4 regions of the Peribacillus sp. NPDC096447 genome follow, and region 4 is predicted to be linked to each of the others. Evidence: riboswitches for the same ligand, from Rfam matches in the RefSeq annotation. Region 4 holds a riboswitch; each other region holds the start of a gene.
The links. Region 4 has a riboswitch for S-adenosylmethionine ahead of mtnK (S-methyl-5-thioribose kinase). Riboswitches for the same ligand answer to the same signal wherever they lie in the genome.
Positions count from the first base shown of each region.

Region 1: another riboswitch for S-adenosylmethionine. It lies ahead of ACIQZD_RS12765 (Na+/H+ antiporter NhaC family protein); the one in region 4 lies ahead of mtnK (S-methyl-5-thioribose kinase).
Region 2: another riboswitch for S-adenosylmethionine. It lies ahead of ACIQZD_RS14500 (5-methyltetrahydropteroyltriglutamate--homocysteine S-methyltransferase); the one in region 4 lies ahead of mtnK (S-methyl-5-thioribose kinase).
Region 3: another riboswitch for S-adenosylmethionine. It lies ahead of ACIQZD_RS15205 (O-acetylhomoserine aminocarboxypropyltransferase/cysteine synthase family protein); the one in region 4 lies ahead of mtnK (S-methyl-5-thioribose kinase).

Region 1 is NZ_JBIWEV010000003.1:308,380-313,114, forward strand. It holds gene ACIQZD_RS12755 (chromate transporter) at 1-557, shown strand, start outside; gene ACIQZD_RS12760 (chromate transporter) at 606-1,151, shown strand; gene ACIQZD_RS12765 (Na+/H+ antiporter NhaC family protein) at 1,349-2,665, opposite strand; SAM riboswitch class I at 2,855-2,962, opposite strand; gene ACIQZD_RS12770 (SOS response-associated peptidase) at 3,241-3,912, opposite strand; gene ACIQZD_RS12775 (hypothetical protein) at 3,973-4,128, opposite strand; gene hutG (formimidoylglutamase) at 4,412-4,735, opposite strand, start outside.
Region 2 is NZ_JBIWEV010000004.1:29,799-34,533, forward strand. It holds gene ACIQZD_RS14490 (glycerol-3-phosphate responsive antiterminator) at 1-137, opposite strand, end outside; gene ACIQZD_RS14495 (hypothetical protein) at 310-729, opposite strand; SAM riboswitch class I at 886-987, shown strand; gene ACIQZD_RS14500 (5-methyltetrahydropteroyltriglutamate--homocysteine S-methyltransferase) at 1,071-2,174, shown strand; gene ACIQZD_RS14505 (hypothetical protein) at 2,313-2,843, opposite strand; gene ACIQZD_RS14510 (CaiB/BaiF CoA transferase family protein) at 3,158-4,258, opposite strand; gene ACIQZD_RS14515 (amino acid permease) at 4,495-4,735, opposite strand, start outside.
Region 3 is NZ_JBIWEV010000004.1:162,909-167,643, forward strand. It holds gene ACIQZD_RS15205 (O-acetylhomoserine aminocarboxypropyltransferase/cysteine synthase family protein) at 1-1,242, opposite strand, end outside; SAM riboswitch class I at 1,345-1,450, opposite strand; gene ACIQZD_RS15210 (thioredoxin family protein) at 1,595-1,903, opposite strand; gene ACIQZD_RS15215 (toprim domain-containing protein) at 1,907-2,272, opposite strand; gene gcvH (glycine cleavage system protein GcvH) at 2,363-2,743, opposite strand; gene ACIQZD_RS15225 (arsenate reductase family protein) at 2,840-3,196, opposite strand; gene ACIQZD_RS15230 (acyl-CoA dehydrogenase family protein) at 3,338-4,735, opposite strand, start outside.
Region 4 is NZ_JBIWEV010000005.1:69,302-74,036, forward strand. It holds gene ACIQZD_RS17645 (LCP family protein) at 1-61, shown strand, start outside; gene mtnA (S-methyl-5-thioribose-1-phosphate isomerase) at 153-1,199, opposite strand; gene mtnK (S-methyl-5-thioribose kinase) at 1,214-2,416, opposite strand; SAM riboswitch class I at 2,495-2,648, opposite strand; gene ACIQZD_RS17660 (carbon-nitrogen family hydrolase) at 2,720-3,502, opposite strand; gene ACIQZD_RS17665 (pyridoxal phosphate-dependent aminotransferase) at 3,602-4,735, shown strand, end outside.

The sequences.
Region 1 (4,735 bases), on a different contig from region 4:
TCGGAGGCGGGTTTGCGATGATCCCTTTAATCGAAAAAGAAGTGGTCGAAAAGAGAAAATGGATGAAAAGCGAAGAAGTTACGGATGTTTTTGCGTTATCTCAGTCCGTACCGGGAGCTGTCGCCATTAACTCCGCCACCTTTATTGGCCATCGGATTGCCGGAATGAAGGGGGCGATGGCAGCCATGATCGGTGTTTCATTACCTACCTTTTTAATTGTTCTGCTCCTCGGCATTTTGTATTTTTTCATTCATGATAACCCGAAGATAGAATCCGCATTCTTATCGATCAGAGCTTCCATAGTAGCCATCATCGCCTATGCGGCTATCAAGATTGGAAAAACGGCTATTGTAGACAAAACAACTTTCTGTATTTTAATAGTAGGAATTCCAGTCCTTTTCTTTCTGCACCCTGTGATGGTTATATTAGCAGGAGCTGTAGCTGGTATTGTGACCATCTCCATTAAGAGAAAATTAGGTTACGAAGTCAAGGTGGACAGAAAAGATATAGGAAATGAAGAAGATGATTTCGAACCTTTCATGGGTGCTGGCATATAGGTATATCAAAAAAGGGTCTAACTAATTTTCAAGAAAGTGTGTGATAGAATGATGGAATTGTGGGAGTTGTTTAGCACCTTCTTTATTATCGGCTTTGTATCGTTTGGAGGCGGATACGCCATGATTCCCGTAATAGAATCGGAAGTATCACAGCATGGATGGATGACGACGCAGCAATTTACTGATATCATCGCCATTTCCGGTATGTCCCCAGGACCTGTCACTGCCAATAGTGCCATTCTCGTTGGCTATTCGACTGCTGGATTTGCAGGAGCCATATCATCTGCTTTCGGAATCTTGCTTCCTGCTATTATATTCGTAACCGTTATAGCCACCTTCTTCATCAAATTGAATCATTACCCAGTTATTCACTCCATGTTCTATGGACTAAGACCCATTGTCACTAGTTTAATCCTCTTTGCAGCGATCAGCTTTGCACTTTCCAATCATATGATAGCGCTGAACTTTTCCTGGCATACGATAAGCTTATTACTCGTTTTTGGATTATCGTTATTTGCCCTAATGAAATTACGCTGGCACCCAGCCTATGTAATTATTCTTTCTGGTTTAGTTGGAGTCGTCCTCTATTCATGACAAATGTCGTACACACAACCATTATCTATATGGATTGGAATTAAGCAGATGAATTGAAAACGGCCTTGATTAATTTTTAAATACTGATACAGACATAAATGCGAGGAAGACTTTTGAATTGCTTATGTTTTAGTATTTCACCCATACAGAAAACACCCTGTATCCAATGATTCAGGGTGTTTTCTTATTATTCTCTTTTAAGAAGTACGTTTCTTCGTTTCATCATTACCCGGCTGAAACCGTGGAAAACCAATCAGGATGGCAATGACGCCACAAAGTCCAATTAGTATTGGATAATATGAATACTGCAAGATGCTTATCGGAGAAATCTTTGCTACTCCTGCTGCAACCAGCAGTTGTGCTCCATATGGTATCAACCCTTGGATACAACATGCAAATATGTCAAGCAAGCTCGCTGATTTACGCGGATCAATCCCATACTTTTCAGCGATATTTTTGGCAAGTGGCCCGGCAATGATAATCGAAATCGTGTTATTTGCCGTTGAAAGGTTTGTCAAACCAACAAGCCCGGCAATGCTGAATTCCGCGCCTTTTTTTGATTTGCTATTTCGGGTCACTAGGTGAAGTAGATAATCGATGCCACCATTATGTTTGATTACAGCTACCATACCTGCAATTAAAATGGCAAGGAAGGAGATTTCATACATTCCCGCCATTCCTTCTCCAACTTTTTGGATGACACCCAACGGTTGATAACTTCCGTCCGCCAACCCGATAATTCCGGCAAATACGATTCCGATGGAAAGGACCAAGAACACATTGACTCCTGCCAATGCAGTGATCAATACGCAAAGATATGGAAGAATCTTCACCCAATTATAAGACTGTTGGGAGATGTCGGCTTGTTCACCCATCGTTAAAATTCCTAGGATGGCACATGTGATGATGGCCGCAGGTAAAACGATGAAAAAATTCACTTTAAACTTATCCTTCATTTTCGTTCCCTGAGTTCGAACTGCAGCGATTGTCGTATCTGAAATGAAGGAAAGGTTATCCCCAAACATCGCACCACCAATAACGGCCGCCATTGAAAGGGCAAGCGAAATATCTGTTTGCTCACTAATCCCGACCCCGATAGGTGCCAGTGCAACAATCGTTCCCATGCTTGTCCCCATGGATAAAGAAATAAAACAAGCAATAATGAAAATCCCTACCATTAATAGATTTTGCGGAAAAACAGCTAAGGCAAGATTCACTGTTGATTCAACTGCCCCCATGCCATTGGCAACTTCGGCAAAAGCGCCAGCTAAAAGGAAAATGATAACCATTAGCATAATATTGGCGTCACCGGCACCTTTACAGAAGATATCAACCTTTTGATTGAATGTCTCTTTCCGATTCATTGCCAATGCAGCTGCCGAAGCAATTGAAATCGCTACAATCACCGGAAATGAATAAAAATCTTTAGTGATGATTCCGGACCCTATAAATAAAATTAAAAATACGACAAATGGGATCAATGCCCATGGATTCCCTTTATTGTTTGCACTCATGATGTACACCTCTTTTTATTTTTTCCGCGACATGTGTCACAGCTCTTATTCTATTAACAGTTTACGCAAATAACACCAGTTTTAACTTGATTATCAAGTCATGGAGCTATAGCAAAAAAACTGTCAGCATAAAAAAGACCCCTTCTATTTAACAACAAGAAGAGGTCTTTTAATTTATAAAAAACACCCTTCTTATCTTTCAGGCGAAAATCAGCCTGCTGGATTTGGCACAGCACTCCTATTAAGTCCGCTGCCGAGACATCTTCGGGCCAGTCCCTCCGTCTCTCTTGATAAGAAGATCTAAATTATATAATTTATCAAAAATTACGATGTCTACCAGAAAAGCACCAGGCTGGAAACCTGCCGAAACCAATCTAGTTTCTGAAAGTGACATCAAAGTCGTTTTGAAAAGCAAATATAAGAGTACAGCATTTTGTCTATTTTCGCAAGGTTTAATTTTAAATTATTTCACATGCACTCCTTACTGATTATAAAGAGATCTTGACATGTGCAGTTAATCAATTATTTTCATTTATCGGGACGGAATTCATATAAAAAAGAGGTCTAATGACCTCTCAGCAAATTTGTTGTATTAGGTTAGATGAATTATTTTTGGTCGAGTTCACATCAGTCGATACCTCAAAGGCTTCCATCTGTTCCGAATCGAATGACTTTAAATACTGCTGCAGATATGCAGGATCATTATTGGTTGGATTCAACCAATCTTTTTCATCTTCTGGTTTAAGGATGACAGGCATACGATCATGAATGCTGGTCATTAGCTCATTAGGAACGGTTGTTATAACGGAGCACGAATAGACGCTGATTCCTTCAGGAGATTTCCAGGATTCCCAGATACCCGCCATTCCAAATGGAGCATGATTCTTCAGTTTTATTCGCATCGGTATTTTTCTTTCCGGTGTCTTATTCCATTCATAAAAAGAGTCAGCGATTATCAAGCATCTCTTCTTTTTATACGCATTCCTGAAGCTTGCTTTCTCAGCAATGGTTTCCGCTCTGGCATTGATCATTTTGTAGCCCACTTTTTCGTCTTTTGCCCAGTAAGGAATGAGTCCCCACCGAAGATATCCAAGTCGATTCTTTGCCCCGTCATTAATGACAGAGAGCACGGATTGGGAGGGAGCAATATTGTAGCTGAATTGGTATTCCTCATCAAACGATCCTTGAATATCAAACCGATCTTTTATTTCTTCAATGTCAGTGAAAAGGGTAAAACGTCCACACATACTATCGCCTACCGTATTAGAATTTATTACAGTGTAACAAATCGAACGGACAGGCACAAATCAGCGTTCTAAAATCCTGATGTCGGTAAATGGTTGATTAAATAATTCGCTGGAAATCAAAAGAGTTCCAAGGACTTCTCTTTCATCTTCAGCTTTAATGATTTCCGACAAGATCAAGGTACTGCCATTCCTGACCGTCACTTTATATTCATTCATAAAAAATCCCCCCTAGATGGTTGTTATTATAAACCAAAAACCCATAAGTATCAGTAGTGAACTTTGGCAGAGCCATGGTTAATCCTATAACGGGGAGTCAAGCAATGGCTGGGGCCATTAACCCATATAAAGGAGGCGTAAAAAAGACTGTCCATGAATGATTCACGGACAGCCTGGGTGCTGTCAAAGGTTTTAGCTTCAATACTGATAATTGATCATGGATATAACATTGAGGAAAGCTGGAAGGACCAAATTGGAATTGCCCCTCTTCCATGTCCATTCATTATTTAAAATGCAGCAAAACTTCATTTATTAAATGTGCTGCCAATGTTACGGTTTTATTATTTTCGTCCAACGAAGGATTCACTTCCGAAATGTCAAAGGAGAGGATCTTTTCATTCGATACGATATGCCTAATAATCGCACGGACCAATTTCGGATTCAGTCCAAACGGCGATGGTGCACTTACCCCAGGTGCGTAGGCTGAATCAATAACGTCCGTACATAATGTAAGCATAATGCAGTCATTTTTATTAACGAATTCATTTATCCGCCGCTTTGTTTCATCCATTTCGTTCAATGACAAATCTTCTTCCAATATGTAGTC
Region 2 (4,735 bases), on a different contig from region 4:
TGCTGTTTTGCCATCATACTTACATTTTTCAATTGTGATATATGCAAATCAAGAAACACACCTATTTCATAGGAACTTTCTAGAAATCTTTCAAAATCCTTCATGCTTGCTGAAGCAGGCAAAATCTTTTGATCCATCATTATCCTCCTCATTCCCAGAAAAACTCAAAACTTCAAGTTATTTAGTATATTTTAAAGAGCTTGATTTATCAATCACATTTTTTTCATGCCCAATCTCACCATAACACTAAAATACCTGGCACTCCCTTTATAGATTACGGATAAGGTTGTATGTAAAATATCCCTTAACTCATAAAGAAAGTTTCATTTTCAATGCACCTTCGACAAGTTCATACGATTTAATTGTACCCACCGGAATTTTTCTCACGATGTTCCAAGCATTAACATTCATTTTGATCGTTCTTTTTTCAAATTCAAAAAATGGCGGTCTGTTAAATATCCTTTGGTTGATGAAATTCCTGTCAATTGGTTCCATTTCCACTAATTCAAATGAAATCGTTCTTTTTTCCACATGATCCGGTTTTAATGTAATCCGGAAAGCTACGTTTTTCTTAAACATCATTTTTTTCACTTCCATCGTTCCGGAAAGCACCATATGCTTTGGCGTAATCTCGACTTTAATATCCTGACCAGATGATTTCATTTTTATGATTCTCTCTATCATAGCTTCAGTTACCGTTATCGGTATGCCACTTTTGAATGGACTCATCCTTGCATTCCCTCCCCACTCAAAGCATATGCCTGATTCCCGGGTGCCGTTAACATTTCAGCGTGAATTAATAAACGGTATATTCTAAATATTCAACCTCCAACGCTTGACCTTTGTAAAAACTACCTGTATAGTCATAATTAATTTAATAGACAACTCTTATCCAGAGAGGTGGAGGGACTGGCCCTTTGATGCCTCAGCAACAGACTGATCATGTACTGTGCTAATTCCAGAAGTGTAAAAACTTGAAGATAAGAAGAGTATATAGCTTTGTTGCCAACACCTCTTCTTATTTTTTAAGAAGAGGTTTTTTATTTTTAAAAGGAAAGAAGGAATGCAACATGTCAATCACATTAACGAAAGCACCATTCAGGGCCGATCACGTCGGAAGTTTATTAAGACCGGAACGTTTACATATTGCCAGAAAGCAATTCAGGGAGGGTACCCTTTCAGCAGAGCGGCTTCGTGAAATTGAAACCGAAGAAATCAAACGGATTGTCGATAAGCAAATTGAAGTTGGATTAGAGGCTGTTACGGACGGCGAGTTCAGACGAACATGGTGGCACTTTGACTTCCTCGAACATTTAAATGGCATCGAGGGATATGTGACTGAAAAAGGTCTCACATTCGATGGTGTGGAAACAGAGAGATATAACGTTCGCAATACCGGGAAGGTTTCATTCAATCCTGAACATCCCTTCATTAGTGATTTCATTGAATTGAACAAAATCGTGAACGGACGTGCCATTGCCAAGCAAACCATTCCCAGTCCGAATCAGTTATTTGCTGCAGGCATTCATAATGAAGACATCTACCCTGATATTGAAGATTATGCAAATGATATCATTAAGGCGTATCAGCATGCTTTGAAAGCCTTTTATGAAGCAGGTGTGCGTTATCTTCAATTGGATGATGTATATATTGCCAGACTTTCAGCTCCGGATTTCCAGTTCAAAGATGGAAAATATACGAGGGAACAGTTAATTGATCTTGCACTTCGTGTCATTAATGGAGCATTGGAAGGCAAACCAGAAGACCTTGTCGTCACTACCCACCTATGTCGCGGAAACTATCAGTCGACTTGGGCGTTTGAAGGAAGCTATGCCCGTATCGCCCCAACTTTATTGGCAAAGGAAAAAGTGGATGGATTCTTCTTGGAATATGATGATCAACGCTCAGGGGATTTCAAACCATTGGAATACATTCCAAATGGCGGTGCACAGGTTGTACTGGGTGTCGTCACTTCAAAAAATGGCGAAATCGAAGACAAGGAAGCTGTTAAGGCACGCATTAAAGAAGCCTCGCACTTCGTTCCTCTCGAACAATTATGCTTAAGCCCGCAATGTGGCTTTGCCTCCACCCATCACGGCAACAAACTGACCGAAGAACAGCAATGGGAAAAGCTGAAATTCGTCGTTGATGTAGCAAAAGAAGTATGGGAATGATTTTTTTGCGGAAACTTTAATACTGATTTACAAGATTCAACAACCTAATCGGCATTATATAAGCGTGCCGATTAGGTTTATACTTAAATCCTAAAACTGAAAGCAAACAAAAAAAGAACGGCCAGCACGTTCCCTTTTTTACTTGCAGCTATCATCATCAGCATCATCCATTTTCTTCACAAATATATCATCCGTCACCCTATCTTCCAGCTTGTTCCTCAAGGCCAATTCCGCAGCCTTCCCATCACTAGGCGATCCGTCCGAGAAATACATCGGAAACAAGGAGAAAAACATAACATAGAAAGAAAAATAGATGAATTGATACCAGATTACCGAGCTGTCCAGGATATTCTGATACACTAAGCTATATATGATCAGCATGCTGATTAAATTAAAGATAGCCCCCCCTAAATATATCAGCGTATTCGTCAATCGATTATCATGTTTCAATCCCTTGAACTCGCAAGTCCCATTCCAAAAATAATATTTCCTCACCTCTATGTTCCTAAAAGCAAAAAGTTTATTACCACAACCGATCAAGATTTTCTTTTCTGATCCCCCAAAGATCGTAACAAAGAAAATATGCCCGCTCAAATGTATCAGCGTAACGATCGGCATGATCAAAAAAAAGGAAAATAGAAATTTAATGATATCAGAGAGACCAAACATGTTTAATCACCCCTCCTTACCAGAGCATTTTCAGGATGCTACTCTGATACCCTGCCCACACTAGTTATAACTAGTAAATTTTCACAGTAGTAATATGTTGCTTTCCACATGTGATAAGAGGATAATTTGTTCTCTTCTGCTTAATCCGGCCTACCACCGATTAATTCGACCTATCTCCAGCTATATTCGACCTATCTCAGCTTTATTCGACCTTCTCCCAATGATGTCGACCTTCCTCCTGCTTTTTCCGGCATTCAAAAACAGGCTATCTCCTTCCAAAAAACTCGGAAAAGTGATAGCCTTTACATCTTTATTTAGCGATTGGGGGTGCGAAGAATTTCTGCGTTGTTTTGTCCTGGCCTCAAGCCTGCATGTTTATATTCAGGGGTGAAAACCGATGTTTTGATCGGGCAGGCGATTTGCTTCTGGACATTTCCTTTTCCGTCAGGTACCTCGACGATCATTCCCCTCTCCTTCAATTGGGGGTGTTCGGCCGCTTCGGTGAAGGTCAACACTGGTTCTGCGCAGGCCTCAAAATCAGCGAATATTCCCTGCCATTCTTGAAAATCTCTTTCAAGGAAAGCAAGTCGGATGGCCGTTTTAAATCTGATTCCGCTTTCTTCATCGCTTTTCATGCTCAGTTCATACAATTCGGGTGCACCGATCGCTTCGCATAATGCTTTTCGAAATGGGGGCTCAAGGCTCCCTACCGAAAAATGGCGTCCATCTTTCGTTTCGTAAAAGTCATAAAAGGACCCTCCGTTCAACATCATTTTTTCTGGTTCAAGCTCGAGGCCCCCTTGTAAATTCAAAGGTGCGGATATGGCATTCAAGGTAAAACTGCAGTCGGTCATGCTGATGTCGATGGCTTGGCCGAATCCCGTTCTTTCCCTGTGAATGACTGCAGATAATATACCGATAACAGCATGCAATGAGCCTCCGGCAAGATCTGCTATTTGGGTTCCGTTTTTTGCCGGTCCGCCCTTTTTCGTACCGGAATAGCCTGATAAGCCAGCAATCGAAATATAATTAATATCATGTCCCGGTCGGTCTTTATAGGGACCAGTCTGGCCGAAGCCCGTGATGGAACAGTAAATCAGCTTTGGATTGATTGATTTTAATGCCTCATACCCCAGTCCCAGACGTTCCATGACACCTGGACGGAATTGTTCAATGACGATATCGTATTCCTTCACTAGGTTTTTTACGGATTCGATTGACTCAGATTGTTTTAAATCCAGTGTGATCGACTTCTTCGATCTGTTAAGATATTGGTTCACACCCCATGAATCCTTTGCTCCCGGCCTCTCTACCTTCAAAACATCCGCTCCTAAATCCGCTAGCATCAAAGTGGCAAATGGGCCTGGCAGTAACGTTGAAAAGTCCAATACTTTTAAATGAGTCAATAAGGTCATCAGCCGTGCACCTTCCCTTTCCATTGAAAATATTAAAAGCTTTCCCCGTCGTTCTGTACATTCAATTTTGCAGAGATTACGATTATCATATAACACCTCTCATCGGATATGTATAATTTTCCATTCAACAAAAATAAAAGCGGAATCGGCTTCCTAGCTTTTTGATTATGAGCCTAAAAAGTAAAAGCCGGACAATTTAATACTGCATTGTCCGGCTGATTTCACTTTAAGGTAGTTCATTCATATTTTTTGTCAAAGTCAAATTCGACTTCATCAAGTTTAACGAATTTAGTTTTTCTTATCAGTTTATAGCCAAACCATAAACCAAGGAAAAGCGGGATTCCCAGGTATGCAGCTATAACACTGCCCCAATCGATCTGGTCTGAGAAAAAGGCTTGGATATTTTGGGACAGGATGACGATCATGCCAATTGCAATGGCAAAGATCGGACCTATCGGAAACCATAATGCCTTATAT
Region 3 (4,735 bases), on a different contig from region 4:
TAAATCCTCTACATTTTCAATCCCAATCGATAAACGGACTTGGTCGGCACTCACACCCGCTTTCACAAGACCCGCCTCATTCAATTGTTGATGGGTCGTACTGGCTGGATGGATGATCAAGCTCTTCGCATCCCCAACATTCGCTACATGGGACCATAATTCCACCGAATTGATAAGTTTTGCCCCAGCTTCTCGATTACCTTGTATCCCAAATGTAACGACAGATCCAGCTCCCTTTGGCAAATATTTATCCGCAAGGGCTTTATCGGGATGATCCTCATCACCAGGATGTGAAACCCAAGTCACCGCAGGATGGTTTTTTAAATATTTAATGACAGACTTGGTGTTTGCTAGATGCTCTTTCATCCTTACATGCAGCGTTTCAAGTCCAAGCGTAAACTGGAATGCATTTTGGGCACTTAGCGCAGGGCCTAAATCACGGAGTAACTGGACTCGGGCTTTCGTTATGAATGCGGCAGGCCCAACTGCCTCGGCGTATACCAGATTGTCGTAACTTGGGTCAGGCTCCGTGAAGCCAGGGTAATTTGGCGAGTTCCAATCGAATTTCCCTCCATCCACGATGACACCGCCAAGCGTCGTTCCATTTCCCAGAAGCCATTTTGTAGCGGAATGGATGACAATATCCGCTCCAAAATCAATTGGTCTGCATAGATACGGTGTCGCAAAGGTATTATCAATGATCAAAGGTATTCCGGCATCATGGGCGATTTTCGCTACCGCCTCAATATCAAGCACCCTCAAACTTGGATTTCCGATCGTTTCAGCAAAAATGGCTTTAGTTCTTGGCGTAATCGCCCTTTTGAAATTTTCAGGGTCATCGGGAGAAACGAACTTCACTTTAATCCCATATTTAGGAAGAGTATTTTCAAAAAGGTTATACGTACCCCCATATAATGTAGAGGCTGAAACAATCTCATCCCCTGCAGCGGCAATATTCAGGATTGAAAGTGAGATGGCAGCCATTCCGCTTGCTGTTGCCAATCCGCCGATTCCGCCTTCCAATAAGGCCATTCTTTCCTCAAAAACGCTGATCGTGGGATTATGAAGTCGTGAATATATATAGCCATTCTCCTTTAGGCCAAATAAATTCGCTGCATGGTCGGTGTCCTTGAACAAGTATGCATTGCTTTGGTAGATAGGAACTGCACGGGCACCTGTTTCATCAGCTTGCAGACCGCCATGCACACTCAATGTTTCAAAACGCAACTTTTTCTCTGACATATGATTTCACCTTTTTCTATGGATTTAGTTGGAATTATATGATGATATCTGGCCTTTTATAAACAAAAAAACCACTTCAATAAGAAGAGGTTTCAAGAATACACCTCATCTACCAGAGCCAACACTCTGCTGGAATTAGCACCGTATATAAATTTATACCGGTTGCCGGGCTTCGTCGGGCCAGTCCCTCCGCCACTCTTGATAAGAACTATTAAATTCTGCCGTTACTTAATTCAAAATATAGCATTTTAGATTAAATCAGTCAATGAATTGTTAGAATATTCTTTGTTTAATTTCATCTCGCATTCATATGTCCTCAACAAAGAAACCAATCACAGTTCTGATTGGTTTCTTAGCTGATTTCCTTAAGCAATCCGTACAAATAAGGAACGGATTGAAAGGCATATATTTTTTTGTGCAGCTGTCCTTCTTTGAAAAGCAATAAACAAGGAACACTTTCGATTTCATATGATTCGGCAATTGCTTGGACATAATTCATATTCATTTTGCCTGCCTTCAATTCCGGGAATAGCTCCAAGGATATCGTCAGCATCTTTGAGGCAACCTGACAAGTACCGCATAAAGGGGTATATAAATATAAGCAAAAGGTTTCCCCATTTTCAACAGCAAGCTTACACTCTTCTTCTTTCCATTCCTGCATCAATTAGTCGTTCACCCTTTGACTTAAAAATTTCATTTTCACATTCATATTGGCAGATAGAAGCACAGTTGCGATATGATGTTCGGGTGAGCTTTCCACTTCTTTGTACATTTTATTAATATACAGGTGGTTCGCTTCCGGCATTTCCCTTCGGAACTGCTTCCGCAGCTTTTCTCCTGATTCATCTGCGTCAAAAAGGAGATAAACATCACGGTCCATCAATTCATCGACTAATTCATCCAGCTTAGTTAATGATATGGTCCCATTCGTACATCTTATTTCCACATCTTCATTTAAAACGGAGGCAACTTTTCTTCTATCGGAACTGCCTTCTACAATGATCACTTTATCGAATTCGCCCCACTCCATGTCATCACTCCATCTCACGAATTATGTGTGCAACTGCCACGGTACAAAATGAAAAGAGAGCAGGCCTTTTCAGTCCCCCTCTCCTTCTTTTTAACCGTTGATTAAACTCTCATATTCTTCAGCGCTCATCAAGTTTTCAATATCACTGCCATTAGATGGTTCAAGCACGACCATCCATGCCTTTTCATAAGGAGACTCATTTACATATTCAGGGTTGTCACTTAAATCTTCGTTTACTTCAACAACCTTGCCACTGATAGGTGCATAAAGCTCAGAAACGGTCTTAACGGATTCAACACTTCCGAATGGTTCGTTCGCTTTCAATTCATCGCCGATTTCCGGAAGCTCAACGAATACGATGTCCCCAAGCTCGGACTGTGCGAAAGCTGTAATTCCAATGCGCACTTTTCCATCTTCCGTTTTGACCCATTCATGTTCTTTAGTGTAACGAAGTTCTTTTGGTGTTGTCATTATTAACCCTCCATATGTACATCTTATTTTATCTATTCCATTATAAGGTAGATTGTTTGTTTAAGTAAGGAATCAACCAAATATTTCGAGAAATTTTCAGTTCCAAACCTGTTCGAATTGCTCCTCTTTGAAACCTACCGTCACTTTGGTGCCATCCGTAACAATCGGCCTTTTCAGAAGCATGCCATCTGTGGACAATATATCAAGCATCTCTGCTTCAGAAGCTTCTTTCAGCTTATCCTTTAAGCCCAGCTCCCGATATTTTTGACCGCTAGTATTGAAAAACTTCTTCAACTCCAAATTGCTGATTTTATATAGTTGTTCTATTTCTGTTCGCGAAGGAGGATTTTCCGCTATATGGATTGCTTCATATTGCAGTTCATGATTATCCAGCCACTTCTTCGCGTTACGGCATGTGCCGCATTTTGGGTACCAATATAATGTTAAGCCCATCATTTCACCACCTATCAATAGAATACCCGTTTTCATCACGCAATACAACGAATTGTCTTTTGAATTTCCAATGCGATTTCATCAAAGGAAATAAAGGGAATGCCTTTACGGGCATTCCCTTTACAGATTTTGATTCATTGCTTAAAGAGCATATTTTTCAGCTTCGATTACCTTGACGGAAGCTTCACGCTTTTTCGCAATGACATTGATTGGATTATGTCTTGTCAGCTTGCGGAGCGACGCAAGCATGATGCGAAGAGTATCGCCTGTTTCCACTGCGATTAACGTTTCCTTTGCGTGCTGTTCTATTTCATTGAAAGCTTCCTGAACGAAGATTTCAGTGTAAAGCACCTTTTGTTTGTTCTTCTCCAGACCTGTAGCTGCTATTGCTTTTTCCGTACGCAATACCACGGATTCCGCTGCATAGGCAAGGGATGCGATATCAGCAATGTTGGAGAGGATTTCTTGTTCTTGATCAAGAGTTTTGCCGTATTTCTGTGCAGCAAGGCCAGCTGCCAGAATCCCGATTTTCTTAGCGTTTCTAACAAGCATTTTTTCTTGTGCCAATGGCCCATCGCCAGGTTCTTCCGGCATCATCATCATTAATTCCTCTTGCAGGCTTTGAGCCTTTTGAAGAAGCGGCAATTCCCCTTTAAGTGCTTTCTTCAGGAAAGTTCCAGGGACAAGCAATCGATTGATTTCATTTGTACCTTCAAAGATCCGGTTAATCCGGGAATCACGATATGCTTTTTCAATTTCATACTCCTGCATGAAACCATAGCCTCCATGAAGCTGTACGCCTTCGTCCGTAACATAATCCAACACTTCGGAAGCGAAGAATTTATTCAATGAGCACTCAATGGCATATTCAGCGATTGCAGCCGCCATTGATTTCCCATCTTTCACTTGCTCATCCGTCAATTTGCTTTGTCTTTGTTCATAAAGGCCAACGGTACGGTATACAGAACTTTCTGCTGCATAAATTTTGGATGCCATTGTTGCAAGTTTTTCTTTCGTTAAGTTAAAATCGGAAATTTTCGTTTTGAACTGTTGACGTTGATTCGTATAGGCTGCTGTAATCTCAAGGGCACGTTTAGATCCGCCGACAGCACCGACGCCTAATTTATAACGGCCGATATTCAGGATATTGAAAGCGATGACATGTCCTTTCCCGGCTACGCCCAAAAGGTTTTCGACTGGTACATGTACATCTTCAAGGATTAATGTACGTGTAGATGAGCTTTTGATTCCCATTTTCTTCTCTTCAGCACCAGTTGATACGCCATCATAATCACGCTCAACAATGAAAGCGGAGAATTGTTCGCCGTCGATTTTGGCGTATACACAGAAGACATCTGCAAAACCTGCATTTGTAATCCATTGTTTTTCACCATTTAGAATATAGTGTGTTCCTTCGGCATTCAATTTCGCTGTCGTTTTTGCTCCCAAGGCATCTGAACCTGAGCTTGGTTCCGTTAAGGCATACGCAGCAATCTTCTCACCCGTTGCCAGTAAAGGGAGGTATTTTTTCTTTTGTTC
Region 4 (4,735 bases):
TTTGGAAATGGACTACACTAAAAATAAGAAGGCACTTCAGGAGTTCTTTTCAAAAAAATAAAAATTGTATTATGGACCTCGCAAGAATAATCACAAAAACGAGAGGGATACGAAATCCTTCTCGTTTTTTATCATCAATAAAGCAACATGGATCATTTAACAAAAAGTGGAATGTTTTTAATGAAATCCGGTGTTATGATGCCATTTTCGGTAATGATGCTTGTAATTAGATGATTCGGTGTAACGTCAAAGGCTGGATTGAAAGTCTTCACGTTTTCAGGAGCGATCCTAACACCTTGAATGAAGGTGATTTCCGCTTCATTCCGTTCTTCGATCGGGATGGAAGTGCCGGACTCGAGAGTAAGGTCGAATGTGGTTGATGGAGCGGCCACGTAAAAAGGGATACCAAAGTGCTTGGCTAATATGGCCAATCCCAATGTCCCGATTTTATTGGCTGTATCTCCATTAGCCGCAATTCTGTCGGCACCGACGATGATTCCGTTTATTCCTTTCTGGTGAATCGTATGGGCAGCCATATTATCAGAAATTAATGTGACATCAACCCCCGCTTGCATCAATTCCCAAGCAGTCAAACGCGCCCCTTGCAGGACAGGCCTGGTTTCACATGCATACACTTTTAGCTGAAAGTCCTTTTCTTTAGCCAGGTGGAAGGGAGCCAAGGCTGTGCCATACCGAGCCGTGGCAATTCCCCCAGCGTTGCAATGCGTTAGAATGGAATCTCCTCTAGTGAATAAGGATAAACCATGTTCCCCGATTTTCCTGCACATTTCTTCATCTTCAGCAAAGATGGCTTTAGCCTCCGATACAAGTGCTTCCTTGGCAGTTGAAATGCTTTGCGCAGCTTGCAGAGTATTTTCCATCCTCCTTAACGCCCAAAAAAGGTTGACAGCAGTTGGCCGTGAAGAGGCGAGTTTTTCAATATGCCTCGCTACATTTTTCTTGAATTCCGCTAATTCAGCGGTTGTTTCCTGTTTCGCACCAAGTGCAACACCAAATGCTGCCGTCAGTCCAATTGCTGGGGCCCCGCGAACTTTTAATGTCAAAATGCTGTCATATACATCATCAACAGAATGAAGTTCAATAAATTCAGTTATGGAAGGAAGGGCTTGTTGATTTAATAATGTAATATGGGTATCAGCCCATTGTACCGAATAAGGTAATGGTGCTAGTGCAGTCATGTGCAGGTCTCCTTTTAAATGGTTGAATAAGATGTCAGTGTACGTTGCTTCAACGCTTCAATGACAGCTGGAACATCCAATTCTTCCCGTTTTTTAATTAAAAAAGCACCAATTTCCAATGTTGCCGTTTTGGCAGCGATCCTTGATTCTTTATCTTCGATGACATTTAAATCGGCAACATGGGAAAGTCCGATGGTTCGCCGAATCAGTTCACAGCCGGCAAAGCCGAATGCATCTTTTTTGAATTTTGTCAGTAAATAAGGCAGATAACCTTTCACATGGCGAAATGGGCTTTTATTTTGGCCTTCCCATAATTCGGAATAAGTTTCTTCAAAGGCCTTCCAAAATTCATTAAGGTGTGTGAAAATCTCTTCCTTTCCAGCGCTATTACGTGTGACTGCCTGAAAGAGGAGGTTGGCGGTGTATTGACCAAGGTCAAAACCAACTGGACCATAAAAAGCGAATTCCGGATCGATTACCTTTGTTTCAGTTTCACTTGCAAATATACTTCCAGTATGTAAATCTCCATGAAGCAAAGCTTCCTGCTCGGTTTCAAAGCTTTGTTTCAGTTTAGCGACCTCAAGGATCACTTCTTTATCATTCCATATATTTTTGGCGGCATCAGTCAATTCCACCTCGAAATCTCCCGGGAGTTCCTCAAAAAATGGATCTGTGAAAATAAAGACCTCAGTGATTTTGCAGAGTTCGGGATTCGTGAAATGTCGGGCCACTTCCTTTTTCGCAGAGGGTTCTAAATGATAATCGGATGTATAAAATGCCGTTTTCGCAACATATTCACCAATATGCTGTGAAAGCAATGGATATGAATCGCCTTCGATCAATCCTGTTCTAACGATTTTCAAGTGCGATAAATCCTCCATGACCGTGATGGCAAGCTGTTCATCAGAATAATAGACTTGCGGTACGAATTCTGGGCAATAACTTCTGAAATGAATCAGCGCATTCGCTTCAATGGCAGCTCTTTTCAATGTCAGCGGCCAGCTTTCGCCCAGTACCTTGGCATAAGGGACCGCTTGTTTAATTATAATTCCTTTATTTGTGACTGTGTCTGTAATATGAAAAACATAATTTAAGTTTCCATCGCCGATTTCTTTACATGTTAAACTTGCATCTGCATTGACCAACCCAAGTTTTTTTGCAAGGGTTATAGCTGTTTCGTTTGTCAATCTCTTAAAATTTGAATGGTTTTGAGTCATTCTTTTTCCCTCCGGATTCAAAATAAGAATAAAAAAGCCTCTTTCATATAGAAAGAGGCAGAAGTTTTGGCTTCGGACCTCTTATCTTCCAGAATATGAATTCTGGTGGAATTAGCACCGTGCTCTGTGGATTTTAAAATCCGGCGGTGAATCCGCCCCATTTCACAATGGTATTACAGTCGGTTGCTGGGCTTCATAGGGCCTTTATCCCTCAGCCTGCTCTTGATAAGAGTAAATGTTTTCTGAAATTTTAATCTTCGGGAAAATAATATCAACTTTTTAAATAGTTTGTCAATGGGTAAATTAATAAAAATCAGGACGGCGATCTTCGAATACAGGTATTTTGTTACGTGCTTCCGTAACTTTATTGAAGTCCAAGGTGCCTGTCAGGAGTTCGTTTCCTTCTCCGGCTTCACTTATGATATTCCCCCAAGGATCAATGATCAAGGAATGACCGGCAAATATATTATTGACATCAGAGCCTGAGCGATTAACGGCTACAACATAGGCTTGGTTCTCGATGGCGCGGCTAATCAATAAGGCTCTCCAGTGATCGAGTCTCGGCTTTGGCCATTCAGCCGTAACGAATAGAACTTCGGCACCTTTAGCGGTATGGGCACGCTGCCATTCAGGGAATCGGATGTCATAACAAATGAAACCAGCACATATTTTTTCATCAAGAGTAAATAAACCATCTTTTTCTCCTGGCTTCAGGAAATGATGTTCATCCATTAACTGAAATAAGTGAAGCTTATCATATTCTTTTATGAGATTTCCCTGTTTATCGATGATGATCATGGTGTTATAGATTCCTTTGCTCGTTTTTTTCGCAATGGAACCGCCTACGATGTGAATTTCGTGTTTCCTTGCCTGTGTTTTAAGAAATTCAATCGTTTTTTCCGCCTCTTGATCAGCAATCTCATTTAACCTGCTTAAGTCGTATCCGGTTGTCCAAAGCTCTGGTAAAATGACGATATCGGGTTCTGACCGTGCTGCTTTTTCCAACCATTGTTCCGCAACCTGAAAATTGATATCCGGTTGCCCGAATGCTATATCCATTTGAATACAAGCTATTTTCCACTTCATCGTTTAAAACCCCCACATGTAAAAAATGCTTTACAAGACTATGATAAACATATATCATTTGTGACTAGAATTTCAAGAAATTTCAGAGAAGGTGTATAAATGGTGCAATTCGAAAAATCCGGACAGCTTCAGGACCTGCCCAAGCAGTTTTTTGCCTCACTAGTCGCAAAAGTCAATGCCATCACGGAGCAAGGACATGATGTCATTAATTTAGGTCAGGGAAACCCTGATCAGCCGACACCAGACCATATCGTGAAAAGTTTGCAGTCTGCCGCTGAAAAAACGATTAATCATAAATATTCGCCATTCCGGGGGCATCAATATTTAAAAGATGCTGCTGCCGTCTTTTATGAACGTGAATACGGTGTCAAGCTGGATCCGAAAAGTGAAGTGGCGATTCTCTTCGGGGGAAAGGCAGGTCTAGTCGAACTGCCGCAGTGTTTATTGAATCCGGGTGATACGATCCTTGTTCCGGATCCCGGCTATCCGGATTATCTTTCCGGTGTTGTTTTAGCCCAGGCAAAGACCGAATTCATGCCCTTGACAGAAGAAAATGATTTTCTTCCAAAATACAGTGACATACATAAAGAAGTACTTGATAAAGCCAAAATGATGTTCTTGAACTATCCGAACAATCCCACAGGTGCTTCTGCAACTGAAAGTTTCTTTGATGAGACCGTCTCCTTTGCAAAAGAGCATTCAATTTGTGTGGTCCACGACTTCGCTTATGGGGCGATAGGATTCGACGGAAAAAAACCGATAAGCTTTCTTCAGTCAGATGGAGCGAAGGAAATAGGAATAGAAATATACACACTATCGAAAACATACAATATGGCAGGGTGGAGAGTCGGCTTTGCAGTGGGGAATAAGAGTGTCATAGAAGCTCTTGAACTATTACAAGACCATCTTTATGTGAGTCTCTTCCCGGCGATACAAGAAGCTGCGGCAAGCGCTTTGCTTGACTCGCAGAGCTGTGTAGAGCAGTTAGTGCAGATGTACGAGGGGCGAAGGAATGTTTTCATTGAGGGATTGAGGGCAATCGGCTGGGATGTCAAAGCTCCTGCGGCATCATTTTTTGCCTGGCTCAAGGTACCTAAAGGTTTTACTTCCGAGAGTTTTGCAGATTATTTATTAACGCATGCCCACGTAGCTGTTGCCGCAGGGAATGGATTTGGTGAATTTGGCGAAGGATACGTCAGGGTAGGGCTGCTGACTTCGGAAGAACGGCTGAAA